2 regions of the Streptomyces sp. NPDC001339 genome follow, and region 2 is predicted to be linked to the other one. Evidence: riboswitches for the same ligand, from Rfam matches in the RefSeq annotation. Region 2 holds a riboswitch; the other holds the start of a gene.
The links. Region 2 has a riboswitch for cobalamin ahead of ACFY12_RS31570 (ABC transporter substrate-binding protein). Riboswitches for the same ligand answer to the same signal wherever they lie in the genome.
Positions count from the first base shown of each region.

Region 1 (4,532 bases), on a different contig from region 2:
GCCGCCTCCAGGTCACCCACCTCGTCGCGCAGGGCGAGGGCGACCTGGCGGGCGGTGTCACCGAGCGGCTGGTCGTCGCGGACGAAGGACCAGGCGAGCATGGTCACCGGGCCGGTGAGCATGCCCTTGACGGGGCGGTCGGTCAGCGACTGCGCGTAGGAGGTCCAGCGGACCGTCATCGGCTCGGGCCGGGAGATGTCACCCGCCAGGACCGGCGGCCGGACGTAGCGGGTGCCGTAGGACTGCACCCAGCCATGCTGTGTGGCGAGGTAGCCGGTGAGCTGTTCCGCGAAGTACTGGACCATGTCGTTGCGCTCCGGCTCGCCGTGCACCAGGACATCGATGCCGGCCTTCTCCTGGAAGCCGAGGACATCGCGGATCTCGGCCGCGATGCGGTCGTCGTATCCCGCGGTGTCGATCCGTCCCGCGCGCAGGTCGGCGCGGGCGGTGCGCAGTTCGGCGGTCTGCGGGAAGGAACCGATGGTGGTGGTCGGCAGCAGCGGCAGCCCGAGGTGGGCACGCTGGGCCGTTGCGCGCTCGGCGTACGGCGCGGAGCGGCGGCCGTCGGCGTCGGTGACGGCCGCGGCACGGGCGCGTACCGCCGGGTCGTGGGTGATCGCCGAGTTCGCCCGGGAGGCCAGGTCGGCGCGGTTCGCGGCGAGTTCGGCGGCGATGGTGTCGGTGCCCTCCGACAGGCCTCGCGCCAGGGTCACCAGCTCCGCGGTCTTCTGCTTGGCGAAGGCCAGCCAGCGGACGATCTGAGGGTCGATGTCGCGCTCGACGGTGGCGTCCAGCGGCACGTGCAGCAGCGAGCAGGACGCGGCCACGTCCACGCGGTCGGCGAGGCCGAGCAGGGTGCCGAGGGCGGCCAGCGACTTCTCCAGATCGTTGATCCAGATGTTGCGGCCATTGACCACTCCCGCCACCAGGCGCTTGCCCGGCAGTCCGCCGACGGCCGCCAGGGCGTCGAGGTTCGCCACGGCCGCGTCGGTGAAGTCGAGCGCCAGACCGTCCACCGGGGCCTTGGCCAGGACGGGCAGGGCGTCGCCGAGGCGGTCGAAGTACGAGGCGACCAGCAGCTTCGGACGGTCGGTCAGGGCACCCAGCTCGCGGTAGGCGCGCGCGGCGGCGTTCAGTTCGGCCGGGGTGCGGTCCTGCACGAGGGCGGGCTCGTCGAGCTGCACCCACTCGGCGCCGGCGGCACGCAGGTCGGCGAGCACCTCGGCGTAGACCGGCAGCAGTCGGTCCAGCAGCGTCAGCGGCTCGAAGTCCGCGGCCACGCCGGGAGCGGGCTTGGACAGCAGGAGGTAGGTGACCGGTCCGACGAGAACCGGCCGGGGGGGCAGACCGAGCGCGAGAGCTTCCTTGAACTCGGCGACCTGCTTGCCGGAGTCGGCGGTGAAGACGGTGTCCGGTCCCAACTCCGGTACGAGGTAGTGGTAGTTGGTGTCGAACCACTTCGTCATCTCCAGCGGCGCGACGTCCTGTGTGCCGCGCGCCATCGCGAAGTAGCCGTCGAGCGTGTCGGCCGCGACGGCGGCGCGGTGGCGGTCCGGGACAGCACCGACCATCACGCTGGTGTCCAGCACGTGGTCGTAGTAGGAGAAGTCACCGGTCGGCACCTCGTGGATGCCGGCGTCGGCCAGTTGCTGCCAGTGGGAACGGCGCAGGGTGCGGGCGGTCTCCTTGAGGGCGTCGGCGGTGACCTTGCCCTTCCAGTAGCCCTCGATGGCCTTCTTCAGTTCCCGGTTCTGTCCCTGGCGGGGGTAGCCGTACACGGTGGCCCGTGCTGCCGCGGCTGCGGACTTCGCTGTCACGGAACTCTCCTTCGCGGATGTGCCTGGTGAAAGCCCCGGGGACGGAACGAGAAGCGCGAAGGGGTGACGAACCGGACGGAACCACGGTGCGCTCGCGACGCACGTGTCCGCCTGGTATGTACGCCGACCCGCCCTCGAGGTCACCGGGATGGCCGTCCACGCATGGGCGCAGACGGGCAACGGGCAGGTCTTCGGACTCGCGGGCACGCCTGCCGGAGTCTTCCGGCGGGCACCTACTGGCCGTCGCTTCCCGGATCCGCGGCCCGGATCCAGTGCGTATGACGGCGGTCGTTCCCACTCACCGCTGCGGGGCAGTCCCGGATTCCCACCGGGTTCCCTCTTACGACGCGGCCCGTCTGGCGGACGGGGCGAACCTGTTGCCCGGCCAGCGTAGAGGGCGGCCGTGGCGACGGACACCTCTGTTCACATTCCGGACTGTGAGATGAGACACCGGCGGGACGTGGTGGAGATGCCGGGACGTGGTGGAGTTGCGGCGGGGTGCGGAACGGCCTCAGTCGCCCGTACGGCCGAGCAGTCCCGCGTCCACCATGCGCCGGAGCAGCGGTGGCGGTGCGTAGAGGGGTTCCTTGAACTCGTCGTAGAGGGACCGGGCGATGGAGGCGACGGTGTCCAGGCCGATCAGGCCGGCGAGTCCGAGCGGGGCCACGGGGTGGGCGCAGCCCAGCTCCATGCCCGCGTCCACGCCGGCCTTACGGGGCGCACGCTCCCGCAGCCCGGAACAGCGAACCGTCAGAGGGAGCATGGTCGTCACCTGGATCACCCGGACCGGATCCGGCCGCCCTGTCGACCTCCCCCGGGTACATGACCTGGACGTCACGCAACAGGCTTTCCACCACGTCGTCCACGTCGAGGCGCCTCTCCACCGAACGCAGGCCGGTCAGTCCGGCCCGGAGGGTGACACGGGGCGGTGCGAGGAGCTTGCAGCAGTCCTCGTCCGGCAGCACGGAGACCTCTGCGGTGCCGATGGACCTGGCCTCGTCGATGATCTCCTGCTTCTCCCAACCGATCAACGGCCGCAGCACCGGCAGGCCGGCGGCCTCGTCCACGGCTGCCAGGTTGGCCAGGGTCTGACTGGCCACCTGTCCCAGACTGTCCCCCGTCACCAGCGCCTCCGCCCGGGTTCGGCCGGCCAGCGCCGAGGCGGCGCGCACCATCAGCCGCCGCTGTGCGACGACTTGGAGCCGGCCGGCACCCGCGACGGCCAGCTGCTTCTGTGCCTGGCCGAGGGCGATGACGTGGAGCCGTCCGCCGGGCTGATAGCGGTTGAGTTCCCGGGCGAGGGCGTACGCCTTGTAAACGGAAGCGGCGTTCGTGTACGGAGCGCCGGTGAAGTGGACGAAGTCGCAGTGCAGCCCCCGGCGCATCGCCCGGTAGGCCGCCACCGGCGAGTCGTACCCTCCGGAGAGCAGCACCAGGGCACGGCCGCTGGAGCCGACCGGCAGCCCGCCCGGACCCGGGTGCCGGGTCCAGGAAACGTAGCTCTCCTTGTGGTCGATCTCGACGGAGACCCGAACGTCGGGTCGGGAGAGGTTCACCGGCAGCGGCCCCAGGGCGGCGAGGACGCGTGACCCCAGGAAACGCTCGAACTGCGACGAGGTCATCTCGAAGCCCTTGTCCCGGCGCTTGACCCGCACGGCGAAGCTGATTCCGGGCCGCTCGGCACGGGCACCGGCGACCGCGTCCACGACGGCCGCGGAAATGTCCGGCACGGTACCCGGGACGCGCAGAGCGGGCTCGACCGAGTTGAACCCGATCACCCGGCGGGCACGCTCCACCAAGACCTCCTGTGGGACCTCTCCGCCGAGCACGGTGACGTTCTGGCCGTGCTTGATCCACGTGGAGCCGCCGACGCCCCGCAGGGCGTGGCGGAGGTTGTCGTGCAGCCGCTCGGTGAACAGGTGCCGGTTGCGGCCTTTGAGGAAGATCTCACCGTGTTTGAGCAGCACGCAGGGCCCGCTGCCGGGGCGTGGTGTGCTGGGGGAAGGGATGCTCGGTTCGCCGGGCACGAAACTCTCCTTCGCGAGTCGTCGTGAGGACCGGCCCCGGAACGCGAGCGCGGTGCGGGGTACCCAGGGTAGACAAGGTGGCGCATGGTCGGTGAACGGGGTGTGGGGCGGCTGATGGCCGCGCCGCCGGCTCGCGGCGCTCCCCGCTCACGGTGCTCCCCGCCAGTGCCGGCCGGGGCACTTGGCTCAGCGACGGCAGGGGCAATACCCGTACCGATCGCGAACAGTCCACTGACGCGAACAGTCCACTGAGCGGTGCAGGACATCCGCCGACGGCACGCGTGGGCAGCCGGGAAGGTCGCCGAGCGCGGCATCACCCTCACCACCGTCGCCGAGCGCGTCCTTCGGGCCCTTGGCCGAGCGAGACAGGTCTCGGTCCGGGTGCTGCCGAGGGAGCCTGACCTGCGACACTGCCTCGCATGAGCACGGAGCAGCGCACCATACTCGTCGTCGGCATCGGAGCCGGCGACCCGGACCACCTGACACTCGCCGCGGTGAAGGCCATGCGTCGCGCGGACGTCTTCTTCATCGTGGGCAAGGGGTCGGACAAGTCCGCACTGACGGACCTGCGCCACCGCATGATCGAGGAGCACGCGCAGGCCCCGTACCGTGTCGTGGAGGTCGACGACCCGAGTCCGGAGCGTCGTCCGATGGACCGCTCCGACTACACCTCTGCCGTCCACGACTG
Region 1 covers NZ_JBIAWT010000015.1:69,778-74,309, forward strand. The annotation lists gene metE (5-methyltetrahydropteroyltriglutamate--homocysteine S-methyltransferase) at 1-1,817, opposite strand, end outside; cobalamin riboswitch at 1,982-2,210, opposite strand; partial or broken gene ACFY12_RS32065 (3-hydroxyacyl-CoA dehydrogenase family protein) at 2,329-2,526, opposite strand; gene thiI (tRNA uracil 4-sulfurtransferase ThiI) at 2,528-3,844, opposite strand; gene cobF (precorrin-6A synthase (deacetylating)) at 4,264-4,532, shown strand, end outside.
Region 1: another riboswitch for cobalamin. It lies ahead of metE (5-methyltetrahydropteroyltriglutamate--homocysteine S-methyltransferase); the one in region 2 lies ahead of ACFY12_RS31570 (ABC transporter substrate-binding protein).

Region 2 (4,532 bases):
GAAGTCCCAGCCCTCCACGGACAGTTCGGCTCCGTGGATGACGGGGATGGGGGCGAGCGGGCCGCGGCCGAAGCCGACGTCGCTCAGCCAGAGCCGGTCGTCGTCCGCCGCCGTGACGGCCAGCATCGCGTGGGTGGCGGGACGGAGCCTGCCGGCGCCCTCGGTGACGCGGCCGTGCACTCCGGTGAACTCGAAGCCCAGCCGTTCCAGGGCGGCGGCGAACAGGGTCACGTGCTCATAGCAGTAGCCCCCGCGCCGCTCGCGCACCAGCTTGTCCTGCACGGCGTCCACGTGCAGTGCTATCGGCACGCCGAGCAGGGGATCGAGGTTCTCGAACGGGATCGAGGTGACATGCGCGCGCTGGAGTCCGCGGAGCGCCTCCAGAGTCGGGGCGCGGTCACCTTCGTAGCCGATGCGGTCCAGGTAGGCGTCCAGGTCGAGCTCGTCGCCACTCCATCCGTAGGCGGGGTCGGCATGGAGGGTGTGAGGGGTCAAGGGGGTATGGGGGATGTCGTTCATGGCGTTGTCCTTGCATTGCATCGCATTGTCCTGCGTGTGAGGCAGCCGACGAAGGGATCTGCCCAGGAATGTGCTCAAGGCTGCGGCCGGCACCAAGCCATGGCAATTTTCGTTGCCGTTTCCGGGACGGGGACGGGCTACTTGCCGGAGCGGGGTTTGGCGCGTACGTGCATGCGCTCGCCCTGGCGGCCGAAGAGGCTGAGGATCTCCACGGGGCCGTCGCCGGTGCTGCCGAACCAGTGCGGCAGGCGGGTGTCGAACTCGGCGACCTCGCCCGGGCCCAGGATCAGATCGTGGTCGGCCAGTACCAGGCGCAGACGTCCGGCCAGGACGTAGAGCCACTCGTAGCCCTCGTGGGTGCAGGGATCGGGCGTGTGGCGCGTTGCCGGAATGACCGTCTTGTACGGCTGCAGCGGGCCCGGGTGCTGGGTCAGCGCGAGCACAGTGTTGCCGTTCACCTTCTTGGGGGTGAGACGGATACGCGGATCGCCGACTTCGGGGGCACCGACCAGTTCGTCCAGGGGCACCTGATGGGCCTGGGCGATGGGGAGCAGGAGCTCCAGACTGGGCCGGCGCTGCCCGGACTCCAGGCGGGACAGGGTGCTCTTGGAGATGCCGGTGGCCTCGGACAGCGCCGACAGAGTCACCCCGCGCTCGGTGCGCAGTCGCTTGAGGCGGGGGCCGACGTCGGCGAGGGCCTGGGTGATGGCGGGGGAGTGCTCCATGCCCCCATTCCACCGTGCCCGTCCCGATATCGGCAACAAAGGTTGTCGTAGGTGGGTCGTGGTCGCAGCCTGAGACACCGACCCCCGGGCCCGGTTCAGCCGGCCAGGGCGCAGTCCCCGCACTTGGTGCCCACTGGTGAGCGGTAGAAGAGGCAGCAACTGCGGCGACGGAACGTCAGGTCGGGGCCGGTGAGGTGTCCGGTGCCGGCCAGCCGGCCGGTGGCGAGCAGGCTGGTGGTGAGTTCGGTGAGCGGGCCGCGCAGATCCGGGCGGGCGGCCAGGAGTGTACGGGCCGCCTCCACGAGCGCGGACGCGGCGTTTCCGTCCAGGAGCCGGGGAGCGACCTTGACCCGCAGTCCCGCGGCCAGCGCCGCCAGGTGGCGGGGCACCACCTGCTCGTACAGCACCGCGGCGAGGTGTGGCCTCCGGTCGGCGTACCAGCCGGCGGGGACGGGCAGCCGTAGCGCCGGGCCGTCGTCCGCCCGGTGCAGTACGGACAGATCGGGCACGACACCGTGGATGAGCGTGCAGGCCAGGAGGGGGGACCACAGGCGCGCCGCGTGCCCGAGCTGTGCGATGGAGGCACCGATGCGCAGTTCGCGGGTGCGGTACCGCTCGGCGATGGCCTCGGCCCGGTCGGCGAAGCCCAGGGCGTAGGCGTCGTCGACCGAGTGCCAGCCCGCCTCCGGTCCGCCCAGGGGAAGGGTGAAGAAGCCGCCGAGAGCCGCCACGTCCGCAAGGGCCGCCGCGACGACTTCCGCCGGTGCCTCGGGAAGGGCAGGGCACAGGGCAGTGGACATGGTGAGTTCGCTCTCCTCGCACAGTGCGGTCCGTCCGGGGGCGACGCAGGCACCACGCACCTTTTCACCCCTCTTCTCACTCCTCGCTCGACGAAACGTACTATCGCCTGGTCAACACCGCGACGGGAGACAGGAAGCCGGTGCGATTCCGGCACGGTCCCGCCACTGTGACCGGGGAGTGCACCCCTCCGACAGGCCACTGCGCGCGGCGCGGGAAGGCCGGGGGAACGTCGATCCGGGAGTCAGGACACTGGCCTGTCGCGGGCTCGTTCCGAGGAGCGCGGACTCCCCAGGAGGCTCTACACGTGTACGACGGCACGCCCCGTCCCCTTCCCTCTTCTCCCTCTCTCCCTTCTCTCTCCGCTCCCCACCGGCGCTTCCGGCGGGCCGCGGCCCTGACCGCCGTCCTGTCGGCGATGCTGTTGGCCGGCTGCGGTACGACGAAGGGCGCCGTCGGTGACGGGAATTCCTCGGCCCGCTCGGCCTCACCAGCCTCACCGGCGAAAGGCTTCCCGGTCACGATCGACAACTGCGGTACGCGCACGACGTACCGCAAACCGCCCTCACGGGTGGTCACCATCCATCAGCACCCTGCCGAGCTGATGCTGGCACTCGGGCTCAAGGACCGGATGGTGGGTACCGCCTACCCCGACTCGGCCGTCCTGCCCGAACTGAAGAAGGACTTCGAGGCCGTACCGGAGCTCGCGAAGAAGGAACCATCGTTCGAGACGGTCCTGAATGCCGAGCCGGACTTCGTCTACGGGGGCTACGGCAGCGCGTTCGCCGAGAAGACGGGGCGTTCCCGGAAGGCGTTCGCCGACGCCGGTATCGACACCTACCTCAACCGTGAGTCCTGCGGGAAGAAGAAGCAGGTGTCCGTGGCGGACGACTACGACGAGATCCGGACCATCGGCAGGATCTTCGGTGTACCGGAGCGGGCCGAGAAGCTGGTCGGCGACCTCCGGGCGCGGGTCGGCCGGACCACCGAGGCGGTCAAGGGCGCACCCGCCGTGCCCGTGTTCGTCTACGACAGCGGTGACAAGTCGGCGTACACCGCGGGCGGCAAGGGCCTCGGCACCGAGATCATCCGGCTGGCCGGCGGACGGAACGTGTTCGCGGACCTCGACGGCGTCTTCGGTGACGTGTCCTGGGAGCAGGTCGTCGCCCGTAAGCCGGAGGTGATCGCGATCTACGATTACGCCGGAACCGGAAGCGTCGAGCAGAAGAAGGAGTTCCTGCTCTCGCAGCCCGCCCTTGCCGATGTTCCCGCCGTGAAGAACAAGCGGTTCGTCGTGCTGCCGCTGACCGACACCGTGCTCGGCGTCCGCCCGCCGTACGCGGTGGAGAAGCTGGCCAAGGAGCTGCACCCGGAGAGGCTCCGGTGACGGCCGCCTCCGCCAAGGCCTCCGTCAAGGCCGCCGCCCCCGCCAGGGCCGCTGCCTCCCCTGCCCCCTCCCACGCCGCCACCGTCCGGAGCACCGGCCCTGAGCGCCGGCCACGCCGGTGGTCCTTCCTCGCCGCCCTCGCCCTGCTCGCCGTCCTGCTGCTGGCGTCCGTCACGGCGGGTCTGGCCATCGGCTCGGTGCATGTGCCACCCGGTGAGGTGTGGGGCATCGTGACGCACGCGCTGGGCGCCGACTGGGGCGACTGGACGGAGCCGGTCCGGTCCCGGGCGCGCGAGACGATCGTGCTGGACGTTCGGGCCCCGCGCGTGCTGCTCGGGGCGGTGACGGGCGCCGGACTCGCGGTGGTGGGCACGGCGATGCAGGCGCTGGTGCGCAACCCGCTCGCGGAGCCCTACCTGCTCGGCGTCTCCTCGGGCGCGTCCCTGGGCGCCGTCGTGGTGATCGTCTTCGGCGTGAGCCTGTTCGGCGCCGTGTCGCTGTCGGCCGCCGCGTTCGCCGGCGCTCTGGTGACCCTGCTGCTCGTGTACGCCACGGCCCGCGCGGGCGGGCGCATCACCTCCGTGCGGCTGGTGCTGTCGGGGGTGGCGGTCGCGTCCGTCCTCACCGCGGTGATGGACCTGCTGTTGCTGACCGCCGACCGGGGCAACCAGGCGCGCGAGGTCCTCTCCTGGACCCTCGGCGGTCTCGGCGGTGTGCAGTGGGGCACGCTGTGGCTGCCGGGCGCGGCGCTGCTGCTCGGCATCGTCGTCCTGCTGGTCCAGGCCAGGTCGCTGAACCTGCTGCTCGCGGGCGAGGAGGCCGCCACGACGATGGGGCTGGACGTGGCACGGTTCCGGGCCCGTATGTTCGTCCTGCTCTCCCTCGTCACCGGGGTGCTGGTGGCGGCGGCGGGACCGATCGGCTTCGTCGGCCTGATGCTGCCGCACATCGTGCGCCTCTTCGTGGGCGGCGACCACCGCCGTGTGCTGCCCGCGGCCGCGCTGGCCGGAGCGGTGTTCCTGATCTGGGCCGATATCGCGGCGCGTACCGTCGCCGCCCCCATGGAGATCCCCGTCGGCGTACTGACGGCCCTGTGCGGCGGG
Region 2 covers NZ_JBIAWT010000014.1:105,522-110,053, reverse strand. The annotation lists gene ACFY12_RS31585 (arylamine N-acetyltransferase) at 1-519, opposite strand, end outside; gene ACFY12_RS31580 (helix-turn-helix domain-containing protein) at 657-1,244, opposite strand; gene ACFY12_RS31575 ((2Fe-2S)-binding protein) at 1,340-2,044, opposite strand; cobalamin riboswitch at 2,136-2,318, shown strand; gene ACFY12_RS31570 (ABC transporter substrate-binding protein) at 2,350-3,429, shown strand; gene ACFY12_RS31565 (FecCD family ABC transporter permease) at 3,426-4,532, shown strand, end outside.